Regions from separate parts of the Rossellomorea sp. ABR4_012 genome, predicted to be linked through region 1. Evidence: riboswitches for the same ligand, from Rfam matches in the RefSeq annotation. Region 1 holds a riboswitch; each other region holds the start of a gene.
What was found. A riboswitch is a leader RNA that binds a small molecule or an ion and turns the genes downstream of it on or off. The one in region 1 is predicted to bind thiamine pyrophosphate.

Region 1 (7,803 bases):
AAGATATGGGACATATTCTGTCGAAGATGGGAATATCGTCCCCGACCCCGATACAGGAAAAAGTGATACCTGTTTTACTAAAAGGCAGCGATGTAATGGCAAAAGCCCAAACCGGTTCAGGAAAAACGTATGCTTTTGCGTTGCCGATACTTGAAAGAAGTCAAAAGATCAGCAGGCATATTCAAGGAATCATTGTCACTCCGACAAGAGAATTGAGCATCCAAATCGCAGGTGTTTTGAAACAGTTAACGAAGAAACAAAAGAATGCTGAAGTCCTGGCCATGTACGGCGGACAAAGTCATGATCAGGAAATTGAAGAACTCAAGAAAAACCCGCGATATCTTGTCGGGACACCCGGCAGAATTTTGGATCAAATCAAACGAGGGAATCTTGACCTATCGCATGTTAAATTTTTTGTTTTAGATGAAGCAGATCAGATGCTGCAAATCGGTTTTCTGAACAAGGTAGAGGAAATCATCAGGGCGACCCCTTCTTCCAGGCAAATGATGCTGTTTTCCGCTACAATTCCTGCACCTGTTAAGAAACTCGCAAATAAATACATGAAAAATGCAAAGACAATCGAAATCGAGGAGAATGCAGCCCCTAGCTCGATCAATCAATTTGCCATTTTCACAGTAGATAAAGCAAAGCAGGAAACGATTCTTCAATTAGCTGAAGCCTTCAAACCGGAAAAAGCGGTCATTTTCTGCCGCACCAAGAGAAGGGTGACGAAGCTTTTTCAGGTTTTTAAATCAAAAGGCATCAATGTCGGTGAACTACATGGGGATGTTCCTCAAGAAAAACGTGAGGAAGTGATGGAGGCATTTCGAAAAGGAGAATTGCCGCTGCTGATTGCAACCGATGTAGCTTCACGGGGACTGGATATAGAAGGAGTTTCCCATGTCTTCAATTATGATATTCCAGAAAACACGGAAACATATACTCACCGAATAGGGAGAACAGGGAGAGCAGGAGCTGAAGGTTTATCCTATACTCTATATACATCGGAAGACAGACCTTTACTCGACAAAATTGAAAGTGATTTAAAAACGAGAATCCAAAAACAAAATTTAGGGAACACCATTTCTCTAAAAGATAAAGTCAGCTCGTCTTCCAGAAAGAAAAAAAATAAAAGAAAAGGATCTTCTTCTGCTCAAAAAAACTCAAAGAATAAACGGGATGAGCAACATAAAATAAAAGAGGAAGGTTTTTACAGCAAACGGCCAGGAAAGAATAGCAAACAAAAGACATCAAACGAATCTATAGGACAGACACAAACAGCGGGCAAAGAGATGAAAAAAGGGGATACCAAATCAACAAACTCAGGTAAAAAGAAGGTATACCGTTCAAAAAAATCCAATAGATAGATGGGAAGACATGCAGAGGAAAGCCCTCTGCATGTCTTCTTTTATTACAAGAATGCAGGGTATTATTCTAAGATAATAACTTATTTCCCCTATACTATATCAGTATAATATTAGATTTTTATTCTGTTATGTTACTATATTAAAAGGGATTTTAATAGCTAAAGGAGATTTTCAGACTACAATGAAATTGGTTTCTTGGAATGTAAACGGAATAAGAGCATGTGTAAAAAAAGGATTCCTGGATTATTTTAATGAGGTAGATGCAGACATATTTTGTATTCAGGAAACGAAACTGCAAGAAGGTCAAATCGATTTGGATTTTCAAGAATATGAACAATATTGGAATTACGCTGAACGAAAAGGGTATTCAGGAACAGCGGTTTTCACTAAGATAAAGCCCCTCGCTGTTTCCTATGGTTTTCAAGATGGGGAATCGGAACCTGAAGGCAGGATCATCACACTGGAATATGATGACTTCTTTCTTGTAAATGTCTATACGCCAAATTCAAAAAGGGATTTATCAAGGCTCGCTGATAGGCTGCAATGGGAAGATAAGCTTAGAGAATATCTCATTGACCTTGATCGAAGAAAGCCGGTGATCCTTTGCGGGGACTTGAATGTGGCGCACAAAGAAATAGATCTTAAGAATGACCGCTCAAACCGCGGTAATTCCGGATTTACAGATGTAGAGAGAGGGAAAATGACTCTTTTCTTGGAATCAGGTTTTGTCGACTCATTCAGGTATGTATATCCTGATAAAGATGAATCCTATACATGGTGGTCTTATATGAGTAAAGTACGGGAAAGAAACATCGGGTGGAGAATCGATTATTTTATTCTCTCCAAGCGGATGGCTTCGTGCATTAAAGAAGCGGATATCCATTGCAGTATTTTGGGAAGCGATCATTGTCCGGTATACTTGGAATTGGATAAAAACAGCTTTACAACATAAAACAGGAGGCCCTTGTATGTTAAGAGAAAAATTGAATGTCGAGGAACTAACAATCGAACGTTGCAATAAAGAAACAGATGAATTGATTAAGAAAGAACCGTCTTCATTTCTAGAGGAGCCAATGGAGTATTTGCAATCCTATAAAAATCAATATATTTTCCTTGAGGCAGATTGGTTCGATAACATTAATATTGACGGTTTGTCGTTAGAGATGGACGATGTGTTTGGCAACTATGAGGCAATGTTCGGCTTGAAACTGCAAAAGAAATACCGGAGTGAAATCGAGGCAATTCTAGACCGTACGCTGCAAGGAGAAAAAGGATATGACCTTCTTTTCAATGGCGAGGACGGCTTGTGGGATGTGAATATATCCATCAACGACCTGCCTTTATATAACGAGGGGATGACTCTTATGGATGCTATCGAAATCATTTACGTATATCTCTTTGAGATGATAGCGGAAATAACAGAAAGAAAATAAGTGGAAAGCACCTCGTGTATTTATCGAGGTGCTTTTGAATTTGAGTCAGCGCTTTCTGTTGTTTATTTCTTCAGATACCACAATGGCAAGGTCTGTATTGCCGAATAAGGAAAGTACACCGAGCAAGGTGGAGTCGGGGATTTCTTCTGATTCTTCCTTGGATACAGTCAACTCGATCCCTTGCTGTAGAGCGGGATTTGCCGCTTGTTGTGGATATGCCTTTTTATAAATTTCAGCTGGATCAAGGCCGTTATTTACACACCATTGTGCAAAAACAAGAATCATCATATTTTCATCTTTTTGATAATTAGATATGATCTTGTCTTCAATCTCTTTATTATTCATTTCAGTCGCTCCTTAAAGGTTCTGTCGACTATCATTATATCGAACGATGAAGTCAAATCCTATCAAAAAATACTCAGATGACATGAAGGTTTTCATTTTCATTGAACCGGTGTATAATTAAGGGATATGTAAAGCGAAAGGAAGTTATCTTTTAAATGATTATAACTGATCATACAATGGAAGAACTTAAAGATCCTACTGGTATTCTAAGCGGCAACCGTTATGAGTTAATGCTCTCGATCGAAGTGCCAGAAGACGATGAACTTTATTCAGAGAACGGCTTATATATTAAAGCAATTTTCGTTCAAGACGGTGACGTTTCACGAATTGCACAGTATCAAATTATTGAAAGAAATACTGAATCGATTCTCGACTTTGAATTGGAAGAGGATGAAGAAGCCCAAATCCTTCAGTATTGTAATGAAGCTATTCTAAGCTGAATTTTTTGAAGAGGCTGGGACAATAGTGTTTTAATCGAAGAAAATCCGAACTATTTTGTATTCAAAATAGTTCGGATTCTTTTGTTTTGCTTACATATGCGTATAGTTTTTTCCAGCGGTTGATTGGAGTGCATGACGAAGACTCCTGCGGGAAAAGTAGCTAATGTGAGACCCCGCAGGAGCACAGCTCCGAGGAGGCTCACGGGCTACCCGCGGAAAGCGAAGTCTTGCACGGAAATCAATAGCGGCATTAAAAGCCCACACTGATTTTACAGGCAGGGAATTTCAGATAAGAAAACCTTGTCGAAAAGGGCTATATCACACTGATAGAGTATGCTATAATGTTGATAGAATGATGCTAGCACATCATAGCACTACGGATTTTGGAGGGTTTAACAGTATATGAGTACCACTAATAGAATTCAGTTAAATGTCAGAATCGAGAAAGAAACCGCTCAGCAATTAGATGAAATTGTAGAATATTATCAGGAAAAGACGAAGATTGGCAGAATATATAAAGGTGATGTTTTGACAGATATCATCAAAAAATCTCACGAACTCATGTTGAAACAGATCGCGATTCAAAACAGGAAATATTGATGAAGACAGGATACAATATTACAGCGTATACGATTCCAAAAAGGATTTGTATACGCTTTTTATTCATATGTTTGACTAGGAATATGGTAAGATAACAACAAACATTCATACAAATGAGGTATCGATCGTGCAGCTCCCCGATAAATTAATTAGAATTCAGAAAAGCTCAGGTATTTCGCCTTACATATGGAGTATCATCAGCATTTTACCTTTTTATTTTATTTTTCAATCATCTTCAACGGTTGAAATCATTGTAGGAATCACATTGACGATTTTATTTTTCATCTTTTTAAGGCTCGCCTTCCTTTCAAAGGAGTGGCCGGTTTATTTATGGACATCCTTTTTAATCGCGATTTCCATAACGATGACCATACAGTTTAATTTTATTTATTTTGCATTTTATATTGCTTACTATAACGGGAATATAAAAAACCGGATTGCTTTCTTGACGCTGTATATCATTCATTTAGTTCTTACAACCGCTTCCATTAATTTTAAGTTTGTAGAGCAGGAAGACTTATTCCTCTCTCAAATACCGTTTATCCTGATCATTTGGATCAGTGTGATTCTGCTTCCATTCAATATCTACAATCGCAATAAACAAGGGTGGCTCGAAGAAAAACTTGAGGATGCGAATAAACGCATTTCGGAACTTGTCAAACAAGAAGAAAGGCAGCGTATTGCACGTGATCTGCATGATACATTAGGACAGAAGCTATCCCTAATAGGCTTGAAAAGTGACTTGGCCAGAAAATTGGTATACAAAGATCCCGAGCAGGCAAAAGAGGAATTGAAGGACGTACAACAAACAGCCAGGACCGCATTGACAGAGGTACGCACGATGGTATCCCAAATGCGTGGAATCCGTTTGGAAGACGAAATGGTAAGGATCAAGCAAATCCTTAAAGCTGCTGATATTGAATTGATAATAGACGAGGAATCCAGCTTCCCGGATACTTCACTCTTTCTTGAAAATATATTAAGCATGTGTTTAAAAGAAGCAGTCACAAATGTCGTAAAGCACAGTAAGGCTGATACATGTGAAATAACAATCGATGAATACGATAATGAATTAACTATAAAGGTAAAGGACAATGGCATTGGTTTGCACAAGGATAAAGACCTATCAAAAGGAAGCGGATTAAGAGGGATGGAAGAGCGGCTTGATTTTGTGAACGGGACGCTCGAAATCATTTCTGATAATGGGACGACATTGATTATGAGAGTTCCTAAAGTGATCAAACAGATAGGGAGGGAATGAGATGATTCGCATTGTAATTGCTGAAGACCAGCGGATGATGCTGGGTGCATTAGGTTCTTTGCTTAATTTAGAGGATGATTTAGAGGTTGTGGGGAAGGCGGGCAATGGTGAAGAAGCCGTATCCCTGGTCCGCCGCCTGAAGCCTGATATTTGCATGATGGATATCGAAATGCCGGAGAAGACCGGACTTGAGGCAGCGGAAGAATTAAAAGGGGAAGGCTGCAAAGTCATCATCCTGACTACTTTTGCACGCTCTGGCTATTTTCAGCGTGCGATAAAGGCCGGAGTCAAAGGGTATCTATTAAAAGACAGTCCGAGTGAGGAACTTGCAAGCTCAATTCGCCTTGTCATGGAAGGTAAAAGGATCTATGCTCCTGAACTGATGGATGATATGTACAGTGAAGAAAATCCATTAACAGATCGGGAAAAAGAAGTCCTTGAACTTGTGGCAGACGGAAAAAATACAAAAGAAATCGCTGAAGAGCTTAAGCTGAAAACAGGTACTGTACGAAACTATATTTCAACGATCCTCGATAAACTTGAAGTGAAAAATCGGATCGAAGCCATAACTCATTCTAAAGAAAAAGGCTGGTTTAAATAAAACAGAATGTATACATCTTAAGAAAATCTGAAGAAAAAAATTTAGGTTCTGGATACCCTGAATTCCTAGCTTCTTTTAACGGTGCGGGGTATTAGGAGATGTAAAAAAGATTGACAAGAAAAAATTACATGGTACGATTACATCGAATTCAAAATTACATATGACGATCCACTAGGGGTGCCTTTCAAGAAGGCTGAGATTAAAGTGTAACTTTAAGACCCTTTGAACCTGATCTGGTTGAGACCAGCGTAGGGAAGTGGTGTTTGAAGGTTACATAATTTGTCTGATGTACTGCCTATTCAAGCCACTTTCTGTTCGCTATTTGCGTAATGGAAAGTGGCTTTTTTGTTTCCTTGGTGATGGGTCGTCATAGAAAAGGAGAGTCAGTGATGACATTTTCAAATGAATTAAGAGAAGAAGTGAATGAGATATGGGAAGCAAGCTTCAATCACCCTTTTGTAAGAGGGATAGGTGACGGCACACTTCCACTTGGGAAATTCCGCTATTATGTGCTGCAGGATGCCTATTATCTATCTCATTTTTCCAGGGTTCAGGCGTTGGGAGCCGCTAAAGCACCGGATTTACATACCACCTCAAGAATGGCAGCCCATGCCCAGGGCACGAATGAAGCGGAATTGTCCCTGCATGAGACGTTTTCCGTTCAATTGGGTATCACAGAAGAAGAAAGGAAACAATTCAAGCCCGCTCCTACCGCATATGCGTATACCTCCCATATGTACAGGGCGGCACAATTTGGGGGGCTTGCTGATATCCTCGCTGCGATCCTACCGTGTTACTGGCTTTATCATGAAGTCGGTGAGCGCCTGAAGCTGTGTTCACCGGATGAACCCATTTATCGGGAATGGATTGCCGCTTACGGCGGGGAGTGGTTTGGTGAACTGGTGAAAGAGCAAATCAACCGTCTGGACGAGTTGGCTGAAAAAGCTTCAGATGAAGAAAAATCCCGTATGAAAGAGCTGTTCATGATCAGCAGTATTTACGAGCTTCAATTCTGGGAAATGGCATACTCCATGGAGAAATGGCCGTTTGAACATCATCTTCTAGTACATTCTGGAAAGCTGGTGAAGTAATGGCGAAGTTACGATTAACGGATATTCTCGTTACGGTTGTCATCTCTATTGGATTTGGTGTCATTTATAAAATTTGGGGACCGTTATACAACATGATTAAGCCGTTCGGTCTGCATGCTGATCAGCTTATTTATGGGATGTGGTTCATGGCTGCGACAGTCGCTTTCCTAATCATCCGTAAGCCTGGAGTAGCACTGCTCGCTGAAATCGCAGCTTCGTCCGGGGAATTTCTCATGGGGTCTGAATGGGGGCTTGAGGTGCTGCTGTTCGGTATCGTGCAAGGGCTGTTTGCTGAAGCCGTTTTCTTCGTTACAAGATACAAACTTAACAATCTCACCATCATAAGCCTGGCTGCCGTGATGTCTGCATTCGGATCGATTTTGATGGATATGTATAAAGGATATATCGGAGATCTTGCTACTTGGAATCTACTTTTGTTTTTGGGAGCAAGATTGCTTGGTTCTGTACTTATTGCAGGAATCGGAGCTTTCTATCTTGTAAAATCTCTAGAGCAAACTGGTGTAACAAGCCTTGTCAGACCAACTGAGAAGGAAGACTACGAAGCTCTTGACAGATAGGTGTGAATGTTTTTGAAGATTGAAAAACTGAGGTTGAAGTTTCCTGGTGGAAATAAATTCATATTTAAAGATTTATCACTTTCCATC
Region 2 (7,803 bases), on a different contig from region 1:
TACAGAATGTGGGAAGTGAAGGAAAACGTTTGAATCATGAATCCCTGAATGAAGCTTGAAGGGTTGATTACAGGTATGCTTCCCGCTCTACCAGGGAATTTTGATATAGCAAATTAATGGAAGAAAATATATAGAAGGGCAGATTCCTCGAGTTAGAACCTGCCTTTTTAATGCTTTTATCTTGGCTGCTGATAAATATTTGATTGTTTTCTTGTCCCAGGTCTCGTTTTTCGCTTGAAAAGACTAGCTTTTTATGGTGGAACTGCGCTTGGTAACGGGTTATGATCCATTTTCGGAATTTATGATCCATTTCAGAGAAATACGATCCGTTTTCGAGATTTATGATCCATTTCAGAAAAATACGTTCCATTTTCAAAATATATGATCTTATGATAATCATTCTAAACTGGGAGCTTAATAATTTGAGATCCAGGGAATCTGTCCCGCCATCCCAATTCGGCTGCTTTCCATATCCCTTATTAGCACCCTTTACATTTGGTTATTTTTCATAGGCATACAATATAATTTCCATTCCAAGTCTAGGTAAAGGATGAATTCTATGAAACCAGCTTGTCAAAAAGTGAACTCAATAAGCTTTCTTCCACCAGCCTACTCGTCAATGAAGAACCACCGGGACAGGTACAGTGGCTCATCTTAAAATCGAGCCATGGTACCTGTCCCCTCGGTTCACCAGCCCTTACGATCACGCAGAGTAGTAATATGTGCGAGATGGTGTTTACCATGCCAAGCATAGATTCCTATATTTTTCCCTACTGAGACTTTACCTGTATCTGGATGAATGAAAGTCTTTTCCATTTCAGCAGGTGTTAGACTACGTAAAAGCGTAGTCCAGCGTTTGTGCAGTGTCTCGAGAAGTGAAAGTGAGGGATCAATTGGCATTTTATAATCAGGCAGTTCTGCCCATTTCACTTCGTCATATGGCTTAATGACAGGACTTTCTTCCGTAAGAACCCTTTTAAAACGCACGTAGGCATTCATATGACTATCTGCAAGGTGATGGATTACTTGTCGAACAGTCCACCCACCAGAACGATAAGATGTATCAAGCTGTTCCTCAGCTAAGTCATGAACAGCGTTTCGTAATAATCCTGGTAACTCTTCAATCTCATGGATCCAAACACTCGTAACACTGCTGGTAATTTCATCATCGAGTTGGAAAGAGCCGATTGGGTATTTCTTATCCATCACGATTCCCCCTATTAGACCTTTGGTTTTTGCGACTGAATAAATGAGTCGTTAAATAAGTTTACATCTCCCTTCATTCTTCTTACCTTAATACCTTTTTCACTTTCATCATTAATAATAGCCACTAAATCTACTCGTTGGTGTCTTCATCAATCACCATTTCATCGTTTATTTGCGTTATAACTGTTCCTTTAGGTAAGTTCGAAACAAATTTATCGAGGGAAGAATATTTCTCTTCGTTTGAATATAAATAAACCCCTGCTCCATCGTGAAAAATCGTTATAAAGGTCGTTTCTTCCTCTATTTTAAAGGTTGGAATTGACCGTTTTCTTTTTCTTCCCCATTCATTTACTTCCCCCAATACAAACGTTAAATTGTCGGAAAAAGAAATCGAATAAAACTCATTTTGAGAAGGCAGCCAATAGGTTTCATTGAGTAAAAGGGCTAAGGTATCCGAGTCCTTTACCGTTGCAGTAAAACAAGGTGGGTGATAAGTGTGCTTACCAAGGAAATCATAATAATTTCTTTTTTCATCAAGTGATTTCAACGTAAATTCAATGTTATTCTGATTCAAAAAAGCAATGTAATCCTCTTCTTGTTCATCGTAGACAATAAAGGTAACAAATAGGGGATACATATCCTGTTGACTTAAAAACTCCAATAAAAAGTTTTTATTATCCTCTATATAATCTTCTCCATGAGCACCAACAAAATAGGCAGTTTCCACTTCCCCATCGAGCCTTACATGATGCCCTGATTCATCTAAAAACTTTTTTGATACTCTTTCTTCTACAATCCATATTTCTGACATAGTTTTCTCCTAATTTCGTTAGTATTATCATTATTACGATTATAGTGATTTTATTAAAATAACCGGGCTTTTATTGCTCAACTATTCCTTTTTATGTTGCATAGACATTATTTTCAACATTTACAATGCCGCTTTTAACTATCTATTCCACAAAAAGAGGCGTAACCCTGCTTTAGGATTATGACCATAATCATTCAGTGGTTCTTCTGATCAATTGATCTTTTCTTGATATGGCAATGAGCTGCTGCCTTTTAAGCAAACTCAAAAACTTATTGAACATGGAAGATGTTTCAATTACAGCTAGTATATCTAAGGTAGTTGGAACAAATAGTATAACTATTAAAGTCAAAAAGGAGGTGGCTACAATGAATGCACAACGAGCACAAGAAATTGCTTCTTCGCTGATTATGGCTAATGTAACCTATAATGGAGAAGGAATTTACATTGAACACGTGGATGAACAAAATGGAACAGCTACAATCCATTCCCTTGCAAAACCAAATGATAAACAAAGTGTTTCCATAACAAGCTTATTTGAACAATGATTGATCAATTAATTCCCCTTAATAAGAGGCTGGGACAAAACTAAATCACTCAATTTAAATCAGAACTAATTTCGATTCTAATTAAAGAATTTCGAATGATTGTTCGAATGTTCCTTCGGCTAACTTTTGCCCCAGCCTCTATACAATTCTCCCTACCCACTCACCCTCCTCTTATCAAAAATAAAATAAATATCTCCTATTACAAAGCTCTTCCTCTTTTCCAATCTCATCCCTTAGCCTCATTTTCCAAATTTTCCTTTTAAAATAATGAAGTCTCTTGTATACTAAAATCAAATTGAATAGAAATAACTAGGGGAGTCCAATGAGTTGGGCTGAGAGAGAAACGCGTTGAAGTTTCTTGACTCTTGGGACCTGATCTGGTTCATACCAGCGTGGGGAAGTTAGAAGCGTCATTATAGTCATACTACTTCTGTATACATATTAGCCGGGTCCAACCATTTATTGGACACCGGCTTTTTTATGTACTTCATAAGCTCTCCACTTGTTGTGTTCTATATCTTGTCCTTACATTCATAAAAGGAGAGATTATGTCCATGTCAACATCTTCACTAAACGAACAAAACATTTCCATCATGTCTAATTTTTCAGGCAGCAAAAAAGTATATGTAACAGGCTCTAGACCTGACATGAAAGTTCCAATGCGTGAAATCGAGTTAAGTCCGACGACCGGTACGTTCGGAGAAGAGGAAAATCCTCCAGTACGCGTGTATGACACCAGCGGACCTTATACAGACCCTGATTATGATGTCGATATTACAAAAGGTCTTCCTGCCCTTCGCAGTTCATGGATTCAGGAACGCGGCGATGTTGAGGAATATGATGGCCGTGAAATCAGGCCTGAGGATAATGGTTATAAAGATGAAAACGATCCTCGTACGAATCATAACGTGTTTCCTGGTTTAAAACGGAAACCGTTACGGGCCAAAGAAGGGAAAAATGTTACACAACTTCATTATGCAAGAAAAGGAATTATCACACCTGAAATGGAATTTATCGCTATTCGAGAAAATATGAAACCTGAATTTGTTCGGGATGAAATTGCAAAAGGTCGTGCGATTATTCCTTCAAATATCAATCATCCAGAATCAGAGCCCATGATCATAGGCCGTAACTTTCATGTGAAAATTAACGCGAATATCGGAAACTCTGCTGTTTCATCTTCTATCCAAGAAGAAGTTGAAAAAATGACTTGGGCCACGCGCTGGGGTGCTGATAATATTATGGATTTATCGACAGGGAAAAATATTCATACAACACGCGAATGGATTATTCGTAACTCTGCGGTTCCTGTCGGTACTGTCCCAATCTATCAAGCACTTGAAAAAGTAAATGGTGTTGCTGAAGATCTTACCTGGGAGGTTTATCGTGATACCTTAATTGAACAGGCAGAGCAAGGTGTTGATTACTTCACCATTCATGCCGGTGTTCTTTTGCGATATGTCCCGTTAACAGCTAAACGTTTGACAGGTATTGTATCCCGCGGAGGGTCCATCATGGCACAGTGGTGTCTGCACCACCATAAAGAAAGTTTCTTATATACTCACTTTGAAGAAATCTGCGAAATCATGAAATCGTATGATATTGCATTTTCACTAGGCGATGGTTTACGTCCCGGATCTATTGCAGATGCAAACGATGAAGCACAGTTTGCAGAATTAGAGACTCTCGGGGAGCTAACAAAAATCGCTTGGGGGCATGATGTACAGGTCATGATTGAAGGACCTGGACATGTGCCGATGCACCTGATTAAAGAAAATATGGATAAACAATTGGAAGTATGTCAGGAAGCGCCATTCTATACACTTGGACCTCTTACGACTGATATTGCGCCAGGTTATGATCACATTACCTCTGCTATTGGAGCTGCAATGATTGGTTGGTATGGGACAGCGATGCTGTGTTATGTAACGCCGAAAGAGCATTTAGGTTTACCGAATAGAGATGATGTTCGTGTAGGGGTTGTCACGTATAAAATTGCAGCTCATGCTGCTGATTTGGCAAAAGGACATCCCGGGGCCCACAAGAGAGATGATGCCTTATCAAAAGCCCGCTTTGAATTCCGTTGGAGGGATCAGTTTAATTTATCTTTAGACCCTGAACGTGCAATCGAATATCATGATGAAACTTTACCTGCCGAAGGGGCAAAAACAGCGCATTTCTGTTCTATGTGCGGACCTAAATTTTGCAGTATGCGAATCTCTCAAGATATTCGTAATTATGCAAAAGAAAACAAACTTGATACAAAGGAAGCGATTGAAGCAGGTATGAAGGAAAAGGCTGAACAGTTTAAACGGTCTGGCGGTAACATATATCAGTAACTTTCTTAGGGGGTTATCAGGGTGAATGTCAAAAAAATAGAAGAGGAAATAAATCAACTAAAAACTCACCTTGCTCTTTTGGAGAAAAATTTAAAAGAGATCCAGCAAAATTGTGATCATCATTTTAAAGGAAATCAACATCATGAAAAATGTATCAAGTGTCATAAAGTAAATGTTTTATATTATTAAAAAAACCTGATAAAAAGTAAAGCTAAGAGATTCCAGAAGGAACCTTGCCTTAATTATTTTGTTGAGGCAAGGTTCTTTAACTTCTATATATAAGACATGTTTAAGAAGGCGTCCTTCTTTGTCATGCCAGAATGCGGACGATCAGCAGGTCAATTTTGGGATACAAATCGTCATTGTTTATTCAACGATCTGACCCATTTTATTAAATGAAAGTTTAATATAAACTATAATAGTGATGATTAAGGAGGGGATCGATTGAAAAAGGTAGCCGTATTTTGTGGATCGAGTAATGGAGCATCTGATGTCTATATCGAAGGTGCCAAAAAGCTTGGTAAAGAACTGGCTAAACGAAATATTGCTCTTGTTTATGGCGGAGCAAGTGTTGGAGTTATGGGGGCTGTTGCAGATTCAGTTTTAGAAGAAGGGGGACATGTAATTGGTGTTATGCCAAGTTTCCTTGAAAATAGAGAGATATCCCATAAAAACTTGTCAGAGTTGATCATTGTAGATTCGATGCATGAGAGGAAAGCAAAAATAGCAGACTTGGCAGATGGATTTATCGCTTTGCCTGGCGGTCCAGGGACTTTAGAAGAGTTCTTTGAGATTTTCACGTGGGCTCAATTAGGTCTTCATCATAAACCTTGTGGTCTCTTAAATATTAATCATTATTATGATCCACTTATTGCTTTATTTAATCATATGTCAGAAGAACAATTTCTACATGAAAAGTACCGTGATATGGCATTGGTTGATAGTGATCCGAAAGGGATACTTGATAAATTCAAGACATATGAACCACCAAGCGTAAAAACGTACATTACTGAAAAGCAGACCTGATCGTTAAAAACAGACCGAGTTATCTGTTTTCACTCTAATAATAGGGGCGGTTCCCGCTTTCCCAGGGAATATTGAAAATGGAAGATCACATATAGAAGGGCAGATTCCTCGAGCTGGAATCTGCCCTTTTTAATGGTTTTATCTTGGCTGCTGATAGATATTTGATTATTTTCTTTTCAAAAGTTTCGTTTTTCGTTTAAAGGCCCAGCCTTTTTATGGGGGAAATACGTTTGATAATGGTTTATGATCCATTTTCGGAATTTATGATCCATTCGACAAAAAATACGCGCCGTTATCTGCATTTATGATCCATTTCAGAAAAATACGATCCACTTTCAAAATATATGATCCTTTGATAATCATTCTAAACTGGGCGCTTGGATATTACGTAATAATTAGAGTTCCAAGAAACCTGTCCCCCCTTCCCACTCCCCACTCCACCAGTAATAAATCAATTTATTGATTACTCCAGCTTTCCTTTTATCTTTGGGATATTATTCAGATTTACCCGATTTCAGATATCGATCCCTTATCAACCTTCGATGGTGAATCTCATGCCCGGCAATAATGTATGCAATAGCCCGGGCCGTCGTTTCGGATCCATTTGCTTTTCCTCGTCGGAGCAGGGCTTCTTCATCCATGCTGCTTAGAAGTAGAATCGTGTTTTTGCGGACAAGAGATTGATGATGTAAAAGCTCCGATAAGGAAAATCGATTAAAATTGCCCCTTCTCACATACTCATCATCATGATATCCTGGCAGCATCTCCTGTTCTCCCCTGCCAATACAGAGAAGGCGGTAGCACATAATGCGCTCCGTATCGGTTATGTGGCCCATGACTTCCTTGATTGTCCATTTTTCCGGAGCATACTGAAACAAGGCCTTTTCCTCGCTTAGATCTTTTAACAAATCCATGGTTTTCTTTAGTTGTACGTCAAGAATCTGGAGCAGATCACCTTCTGATACATTGTTCACATATTCCTTATAATATGGAGCATACTCGTTTGCCTCTGGTTTACATAGCATAGATTCCATCCCCTTTTGTATGTGGTTCACTTATATCCTTAAACATCTCGTAATTCTCTAAGCAATTGGAAAATCTGTCCCCTATGATGTGATTCATGTTCAATTAAGTGATAAACAACCCACTGAGGTGTAACATCATATTTTTCAAGCGCCCGCATTTCACGCCAATCCGTTAAGTCCATTGAACGAAAGTGCGAAAGAAATACCTCACGCACCATTTTAAGACGGTGAAAATGCTTTTCTAAACTTTGTCCTTCTATATGGGTTAAAGAGCCATCTTCAGAACTAATGTTATATGGAAACAACGATCTTATTTCTGGATCCCATTCAGTTCCAAGGACTTCTACATATAACCAATCTGCCTCTACCATTGCAATGTGATATAACAATGAGCCAATCGTTTGTCTTTCATTGATTTTTGTGTCGAGAGTACGTTGGCTGATTCCTGTTAGTTCTTTTATAAGAGTTCGGCGAACATCCTCTAAACACCATAGCCATCGACCTATTTCTTCTTCATACCCTGGTAATGGTGATACTTCTAAAGATTTCCTCTCCAATGAAATCACTCTCCTCTTAATGTGATTACATTCTATTTAAAATGGATTTTTCCTTTTAAAAAATAAAAAACCTATCTCTTTTGCCACAAAAATCCAATGTTCTTACCCTACTTTCTAAGGTACACCGAGCCGTGCAGTTAAGTTTCGATGATATGATTCAATTCTTTAAAAAATAGAAAAGTAGAGTGTGAACCATCCCCACTCTACTCACCAATCACAACCCCCTAAAACCCTCCATACTCTCCCCAAGAACATAATGAGAAAACCACATCAAATTCTGCTCCATAACAGCCA
Region 3 (7,803 bases), on a different contig from region 1:
CACAAAGCCGAACGCTAACATCCCAATGATGAAAGACGCAAGGAACTCCGCAAAAAATTTGATCGGAACGAGGCGATGTAAATAAACCACACTCATATACCCTACCCCTCCTGTTATGAAGGCAGGGATAAAATCTTCCCAGATACCTAAAAACATAATGAGAAAACATCCGCTGGCAATGGACGCAGCAAGCACTTGAATAAAAAAGGAATAAGAATGGTCCGCTTCCTCAAGTTTTTCAAGCTCACTGTAAGCCTCTTCCAGGCTATAATGGCCCTGGCTGATTTTCCTGGAAATGCTGTTCACCAAGGTGACCTTTTCAAGATCTGTCGACCGTTCATTGATGCGGATCAACTTTGTCTTCGTCGGTTCATCGGTTTCAATGGAAAAGATGATTCCTGTCGGCGTCACATAGCTGTGCGATTCTTTAATTCCATAGGAAGCGGCTATCCTCATCATCGTATCCTCCACCCGATACGTTTCCGCCCCGCTCTGAAGCATGATCTTTCCTGCCAGCAGGCAAACTTCCATTATGTCATACCTTCGTATCATTTTAGCTTCCATAAAAATCTCTCCGTGCTATCGTTTTTTGAATAGGTCTAGTTTATAGGAAAAACGGGCCTGTAAGCAATGAGGAGTGGGAATTAATTTTGATCTGTGGATGGTTGAGGGGATATGAGCGGATTTTCCGGCCTGTGCGGGGGTGGATAAGTACGTTGGTGAAGGTGGGCCTGGATGGTTAATCGCCCCGATCTTATTTTATCTTCCATTTTTTTGATTTATCTGCCGTTATTTCGATTTATCGTCCATTTTTTATTTTTATCTGCCGTTTATTTATTTTATCCGCCAAATTCTCAGTATATCTGCCATTCTTCAAATTCCGACAATTATCGCTTTCCCATCGTCCCTCTTTTTCATTGACAATCTGCATCAACTGAATTCGCATCCATTTTTGTCCCACAAAAAAAACCGACTCCCGGAGGAATCGGCTTATTTCATATAATCATGAAGCTTTCCGCTGGTCATTCCCTACTGAAACACCCTGCCTGACTAACCGCGGAGAAGTCGCAATTAAAGGAATCAGAACAACCGAACATAATAATGCGGAACCGAGCATTGTTACCCCGTTTGCAAAAAGCGAGAATAGAACCGGGGACATGCCTTCCGGAGCATACTCTTTGAAAAAGATGAAGCCTGCAATGAAATGCCAGAAATAACGGGCTAAACTTCCGGCAACCGTTGCCGCGACAATCCACATATACAGTTTTGATTTATTCTCCGACCGTAATGAATGCTGGATGCGGCGAACAAAAAGGCCTGCAAACCCAATGAAAGTGAATGCAATGAAGTACTCAATGATCATTTGAACAGGAGTGACGATCCATGCATTGCCAAGCGCCACCTGCAGCACTCCCCATACAAACCCTGCCAACAGGCTTGCTTTAAATCCTCTGCGGAACGCCAAAATGAAAATTGGCACCATCGAGAATGAAATCGAGATACTCGGTGACAGATCAATCGACGGAAGCAAATCAAGGATAATGGCAAAGGCAGCCATTAATGCAGCTTCAATCAATACTACTAAACTTAAAGATTTCATAAAAAAATCTCCCCTTTTTTTCTAAACGAAACCATAAGGGAGAGTCAGCAAATTCAAATAGGCATAGTGATCCTATCTATCTTCCACATTCCTACGCTAGTACTAACTAACAGGTTCAAAGGGTCAGAACAGGCATTTTGCCGTTCACTCTCAGCATATCGCTCCCCTTGTGGTCACGTTTATTAAATTATCATTCCAGTACGTATTATACACGAAAACATAAGATAATAAAAGAAAATGCGGGCATGAAATTGAAGGGTACGATCAGGGACTTTCATTGAGCGGGTCGTGCAGGATGATGACCGGCATAGACTTGGGGGCAACCATGAAACCATAGACTCTGCCTTCTTTATCTTTGTAAGCAACAGAGTAATCCCCGAATTGCGGAGAGAACTCCACGTCCTCGTATTTCAGATCCAGATGGTTGTACTTCCAGCCTACATACAGCTTGGTGGAAGCGCGGGCAGTAAGGTGCTGAACAATCGTAATCTGATTGGCGGCAATAAATAGGATAATGGCGGCGATCGAAATGATTACTTTACTTGCTCTGGACAACCTCAGCATCAATACCTCTCCTTTCCCGGAATTCAATCAGAATATTCCGTATATTATCTCTATTATATACTTATTCACTAGGACATGACAAAAGAGCTACTTTTTTCAAAGAGTTCTTATCAAAATTTCCCATTAACCTGGTATAATTCCTGCACTCCAGCAGCGGCCCTTATTATCGGTGCTTCGAATCCCCTTTCCCTCTCTCTGACCTATCATTTTCTCATTGAAAAAAGAGCTCCCAAAATGACAGCGTTTAGGACCCAAATCGATGTTGTCCTGAAGCATATTTAACGATCATTTAACTCTATCAACCCTTCTACGATATGGCTTCGGCGTTCTTAATCAAACGTTTGTTTAATCCTCAAGCATCGTGATCAATCTTGACAAACCGCTGTCCAATTCATCGATCGGGACGAATCGTGCTTTCCTCATCATTTCTTTCCCTTCCACAAACACAATGACTACAGGTACCGTAAAAATCGAGTACTCCCCTGCCATTTCAGGAATTTCATCGGCATCCGCATGAACGGCTGTAATGCCAGAATACTTCTTCAACACTTCCTCTACTTGAGGCAGTAACGCATGGCACACAGAGCAATTTGGTCTTGAGATATATAAAAGAACCATTTTTTCGTTTTCAATCGTACTTTTAATGACTTCCAGCGTATGTTGTTCTTTCACGTTCAATCCCCTTCCTTTCTGTAAGTGCTGTTAAGGTTATATATTCCCGTTTTCCCTTCCAAGAATCCATGTACGGGAGATGTTTATTTTTTCATAAACCGGGAAAATAACGACTGTATTCGAAAATGATATTGGAGGAGATTCACATGAAACCGACTGTTAAAGAATTCTATAATGACGATGAATTAATTTCAGAAGTGGAAAAGTTATCTTCTCAAGGCATAGACAAAAAGAATCTGTATGTACTATCCCATGACGATGACCGTACAGAGCGCGTGGCCGACAATGCCAATGCGAATGAAATCGGTGTAAAGGAAACGGGCATCGGTACGGCAGTAGGAAACATGATCCTCAGCAAAGGCGACGAACTGCGCAATCAATTACAGGAGATGGGCTTTACGAAACAAGAAGCCGATCAGTACGAAGAAAAGCTGGATGAAGGAAAAATATTATTATTGGTTCAGAACTGACAGGTGCCTTTCCCCTTTAAATAATGTAATCTAATTCAGAAGTAAAGGATGATCCGGGAATCATCCTTTTTCTTTTTTAAAAATATAAATCTTTCCATTTTGAGGCCTCCTGAATACCGGACCGGAAAAACCACGTTTGACCAGTTCCTTTCTCACAAACATCATCACCCCTCCGTGTCCGACAATCAGCACATCCTGATCTTCTGAGATGATCCTGTCTACGATACTCTTAATTTTCTCCAGCACCTCTTTCTTGCTTCCGGACTGAGATGGATGATCGAACCACCACGCCAGGCGAATGGCAAATAGATGAATGAACAGAGGAAGCTTCATTCCGGACGGGAAAATTGGCGCCAACGGAATTTCCCTTAAGTCATCAAGGAAAATGATATCTCCTTTAAACACATTTCGCGCCGTCACTTCAGCTCTCCTCATACTGCTGGAATAACAGGATTTCCACTCGATCCCGCTCAACTCAACGTCATTCTCTTCCACATCGGAAGCATCATATTCCTTTACCCAGTTCATTAATTCCTGTGAGGACACAATTTTATTTGGATAACCTCTCTTCACTTTAAAATGGCGAATTAGTCCAATTTTCATTGTTTTCTCCTTTGGATTTTTTATTTTATTATATCTTTCATTAATATGGTTTGGGCCGATTTATTATTTTTGTGTGGTGGATCGTTAATGGGTATCTGGCAGATGCTTTTCTTGCTATCGGCGCTGGATGTGTGCTGGCATTCTTGATTAGGTTTTTTGCCGGAGGGCCAGATTAGAATTATTCTTATAAGATCATAAAACGTTGAATAGGATCGTATTTTAGGAAATAGGATCATAAATTCGGGGATAGGATCATAAATCCTGAAATGGGATCGTATTTTCAGAAATAAGATCATAAATCCTAAAATAGGATCATATCTCACACCCTAATCCAAATAATGTAACAAAAATAAAGGAGTTTTCACCTTCAAAAGCGAATTATGCATTATCAAGGTTTAAGGAGTGATGTTTTGATATTGAAAGAACGAACAATTCCATTAAAAATCCTGGAGAATGCAGCTTTATTAACGAGGCTTGTCCCTTTTCATGAAATAAGGCCCCAGATCGAGCTTGATTTAAAAAAGAGAAAGGCCGGCTTCAATGGAGAAAAAACTGTAGATTATCATCTGAGCTTTCTGACCGGTAAGCATTACTGGCTGTTTTTCGACATCAGACTTCCTCTCGATCCTCACTACTTTCAAATCGACACCCTCCTTCTGACCCCTTACTACATCCTGGTCATCGAAGTGAAAAATGTCTCCGGCACCATCAGGATTGATCCCCAAATTAAACAATGCACTCGAATTTATAAAGATATCACAGAAGGATTCATCGATCCCATTTCCCAAGCTAAACGACAAAAGCATTTCCTGCAAAAGTGGCTGTCACTCTATAAGATCCCTCTTATTCCTATTGAATATCTGGTCGTCATCAGCAATCCCTCCACCACGATTGAGTATACTTCCCGCCCGGAATCCGGATCTCCCTATCTGAATATCATTCATTCCCAGAACGTAATCGATCGCATCATTGAATTAAATCATTTATATCAAACTAGCATTCTACCGGACAAAGCTCTCAAAAAGATAAAAAAACTCCTCCTTACAAATCATGAAGAGGCCCCCTCCAATTGTCTGCAAGCTTATAATCTTACAAAAGAGAATATCCTGCCAGGGGTCCTGTGTGAACATTGCGGTCACTTACCATTAAAGAGGATCAATAATTCCTGGTCCTGTGAAAAGTGTGCAACGTTGTCACCGAATAGTCATATGAAAGCGATCGACGACTATTTCCTTCTGATTGATAAAAAGATGACCAATCAGGATTTAAGGAACTTTCTTTGCCTTCCTTCACGTAAAGTCGCGACTCTACTTTTACAAAGGTCGGGTCTAGTGACAAACGGTAGTGGGAGGGGCACCTTTTACACCAAGCCTTAACAAAGAAGCATGCAGTCACAAGCTGCATGCCTCTTCTGTCTATGTCGTGAATACCTCTCTCCCATAAGAAACCCCGTCTTGGACTCCTTTAACAAACATCTTTAACCTAGCCTAATCTTTAAACGAAAACCTCCAAACAGCAAAATTCACAACCAGGAGAATGACTAAGTACATATAAACTCCATATTCCAACTTCAATGATAGAACATGCAAACCAATAAATGCTCCGATGATGATATAAAACGGCAGCACCTTCCAGCCGTCGCTTTGCTTCACCCCGTCAAAGCTTTCGGTAAATGGAAGTCCGTCATTCAGCAGTTTGTAGCATACAACTGTGTAAATAAATGCACTGACGAGCACTACGATTAGCCCCGGGAGCAGCTTTAAACCAAAAAGAAAAAGGAAGCATACGGCAATCACCAGATATAGAGGTATGAAAAGTTTTGCCAGGAATGCTTTCAATGTTCCTTTATGAATGGGAGCATGACTCTCGACAGGTGTCACCTTATAAATCCAAGACCCTTTATATTTCCCTGAATATCCCAGCTGCATCACAACTGTCGGAATGACGATCAAGCTCGCATAGATGGACAAGTACACCATGCTTGAAGACAGGTCTTCAAACGAAGACATCATCAGGTGATTGAAGACGAAGATAAACGGCAGGATGATGGCGAACCCAAGTCCGGGGTAGACTTTCAATTTAAATTCACGCTCATTTTTCATCATATAATGGGCGAATTGGTAAAATGCACGTTCTTCCCTGGTGTAGCACATGAGTTTCATGAAGCTTTTTCCCAACAGGTTGGATTTCCTGCGTGCCTTTCCCGCATGCGAATTAAGTTTCTGCAGATTCCTCTCGAAAGAAGGGAGGATCTTAATGTAAACTGTCAAAGCTGCAAAAGGAAAAAGAAGCGCCATCACAGAAAACAGGATGATCAGGGTGCTGTTATCACCGTTCAGAACCCATTCAAACATGGAACCAAACCACATCGGAGGAAAGAATATCTGCCACCACTGTGCCGTGAAGGCCACTTGCAGATCGACAAACTCAAATGACCTCGCCACCACCTGATATCCCACTGCCAGCCCAATCGACAGGCCAATTTGAACATAGTTGATGATATCCTTTAATTTTTCCCCGTCAAAATATTTTAAGATAAGGTAATAAAGTAATGCGGTAAAGACAATTATCAGGATATCAGTTAATACGATCCCCGCTAAAAAAAGCAGGAAGAACCATAATCCCTGATTGATCAGCGCTACAATCAGCGGAATGATCGTCATAGCCCCTGTTAAGAAAAACAGGTAGACACACACGTGGATGCTCTTCGCCAGACTGATGGTCTTCTTCTCCACCGGCTTTGTAAATAAGATGGTATTGTCCCGGATGTCCAATATGACGACCGAGAAATCCGAAATCATCGAGGTCATGACGATGAACATGATGACAGAAAATGCGATGCTCATTTGAAAAATATAATTCTCGCCCATCAAGACGAATGGGATGATGAACAATCCAAACAGAGCATAGATCCACAGCGATTTGATGAAGCGGTTCTCATCCTTCGATTCTATCCCCTTTTTTCCCTGCTGCTGAAATACAGTAGGGACCCTGCGCTGATCCATGGTGAATTTCACCTGCAGGATCCTGCGGAGGGCCGGATAGTCAAAGCCCATTTTTTCAAAAATGACCCGGAACCAGTCTAAGAAAAGCAGTGTACGAAATTCCTTCATCCCCTACACCCCTTCAACAACCGAAACAATCTTCTGTGCCGTTTCCTTATGCTCATTAAATCCGGTCAATTGGTTGAAGATTTCTTCAAGCGTCCCTTCGCTGTTTGTATTCTTTAATTCTTCGAAACTGCCATCCGCCACAATCAAACCATTATGCAAAAGAATGATCCGGTTACTGATCTTCTCTACGACATCCATGATGTGGGATGAATAGAATATGGTTTTCCCCTGAGCTGCCAGTTGAGCAAGAAGCTCTTTAAAAATCATGACTGAGTTTGCATCGAGACCGTTGATCGGCTCGTCAAAAAAGAGGATGTCCGGATTATGAAGAAGACTCGATATGATCAGTATCTTCTGCTTCATCCCCTTGGAATAAGACGCAATACGAGAATGATAGACTTCTGTCAAACCAAACAGTTCAACTAATTTCTCTGCCTTCTCCCCCGCAGCTTCTGCTTCAAGTCCATACAATTCACCTATGAACGTCAAATATTCCTCAGCTGTCAGATTGTCATAAAGGTCGGCCATTTCAGGTACATATCCGATTCTCTTTTTATACGCAGCTGATTGGGTCGAAATATCCTTTCCAAAGAGCTGCACCTGACCGGAGTACCCTTCCTCAAGACCAAGGATGATCTTAACGGTCGTGCTCTTACCTGCTCCATTCGGCCCTATATATCCGATGATTTGTCCCTTATAAATATCTAAATTGATTCCCTTCAACACTTCTTTTGCTCCGTAGCTCTTGTTAAGGTCTTTAATCGATAAAATCGGCTGATTA

Region 2: another riboswitch for thiamine pyrophosphate. It lies ahead of thiC (phosphomethylpyrimidine synthase ThiC); the one in region 1 lies ahead of tenA (thiaminase II).
Region 3: another riboswitch for thiamine pyrophosphate. It lies ahead of thiT (energy-coupled thiamine transporter ThiT); the one in region 1 lies ahead of tenA (thiaminase II).

What each region holds. Positions count from the first base shown of each region.
Region 1 covers NZ_JBSWVK010000006.1:122,802-130,604, forward strand. Annotated here, with positions in the region: gene ACXAFV_RS20375 (DEAD/DEAH box helicase) at 1-1,367, shown strand, start outside; gene ACXAFV_RS20380 (exodeoxyribonuclease III) at 1,549-2,319, shown strand; gene ACXAFV_RS20385 (branched-chain amino acid aminotransferase) at 2,336-2,800, shown strand; gene ACXAFV_RS20390 (hypothetical protein) at 2,846-3,145, opposite strand; gene ACXAFV_RS20395 (DUF6509 family protein) at 3,301-3,585, shown strand; gene ACXAFV_RS20400 (hypothetical protein) at 3,988-4,185, shown strand; gene ACXAFV_RS20405 (sensor histidine kinase) at 4,313-5,446, shown strand; gene ACXAFV_RS20410 (response regulator) at 5,448-6,047, shown strand; TPP riboswitch at 6,211-6,319, shown strand; gene tenA (thiaminase II) at 6,437-7,138, shown strand; gene ACXAFV_RS20420 (ECF transporter S component) at 7,138-7,716, shown strand; gene ACXAFV_RS20425 (ABC transporter ATP-binding protein) at 7,723-7,803, shown strand, end outside.
Region 2 covers NZ_JBSWVK010000003.1:550,935-558,737, reverse strand. Annotated here, with positions in the region: gene ACXAFV_RS15805 (YitT family protein) at 1-59, shown strand, start outside; gene ACXAFV_RS15800 (YfiT family bacillithiol transferase) at 688-1,206, opposite strand; gene ACXAFV_RS15795 (hypothetical protein) at 1,337-2,017, opposite strand; gene ACXAFV_RS15790 (small acid-soluble spore protein H) at 2,383-2,562, shown strand; TPP riboswitch at 2,864-2,978, shown strand; gene thiC (phosphomethylpyrimidine synthase ThiC) at 3,117-4,901, shown strand; gene ACXAFV_RS15780 (serine protease) at 4,923-5,090, shown strand; gene ACXAFV_RS15775 (LOG family protein) at 5,346-5,927, shown strand; gene ACXAFV_RS15770 (DinB family protein) at 6,422-6,952, opposite strand; gene ACXAFV_RS15765 (DinB family protein) at 6,991-7,509, opposite strand; gene ACXAFV_RS15760 (S9 family peptidase) at 7,724-7,803, opposite strand, start outside.
Region 3 covers NZ_JBSWVK010000002.1:14,854-22,656, reverse strand. Annotated here, with positions in the region: gene ACXAFV_RS09750 (threonine/serine exporter family protein) at 1-564, opposite strand, end outside; gene thiT (energy-coupled thiamine transporter ThiT) at 1,004-1,600, opposite strand; TPP riboswitch at 1,672-1,778, opposite strand; gene ACXAFV_RS09740 (hypothetical protein) at 1,865-2,164, opposite strand; gene ACXAFV_RS09735 (thioredoxin family protein) at 2,510-2,836, opposite strand; gene ACXAFV_RS09730 (YflT domain-containing protein) at 2,983-3,306, shown strand; gene ACXAFV_RS09725 (histidine phosphatase family protein) at 3,367-3,909, opposite strand; gene ACXAFV_RS09720 (nuclease-related domain-containing protein) at 4,326-5,285, shown strand; gene ACXAFV_RS09715 (hypothetical protein) at 5,397-7,022, opposite strand; gene ACXAFV_RS09710 (ABC transporter ATP-binding protein) at 7,026-7,803, opposite strand, start outside.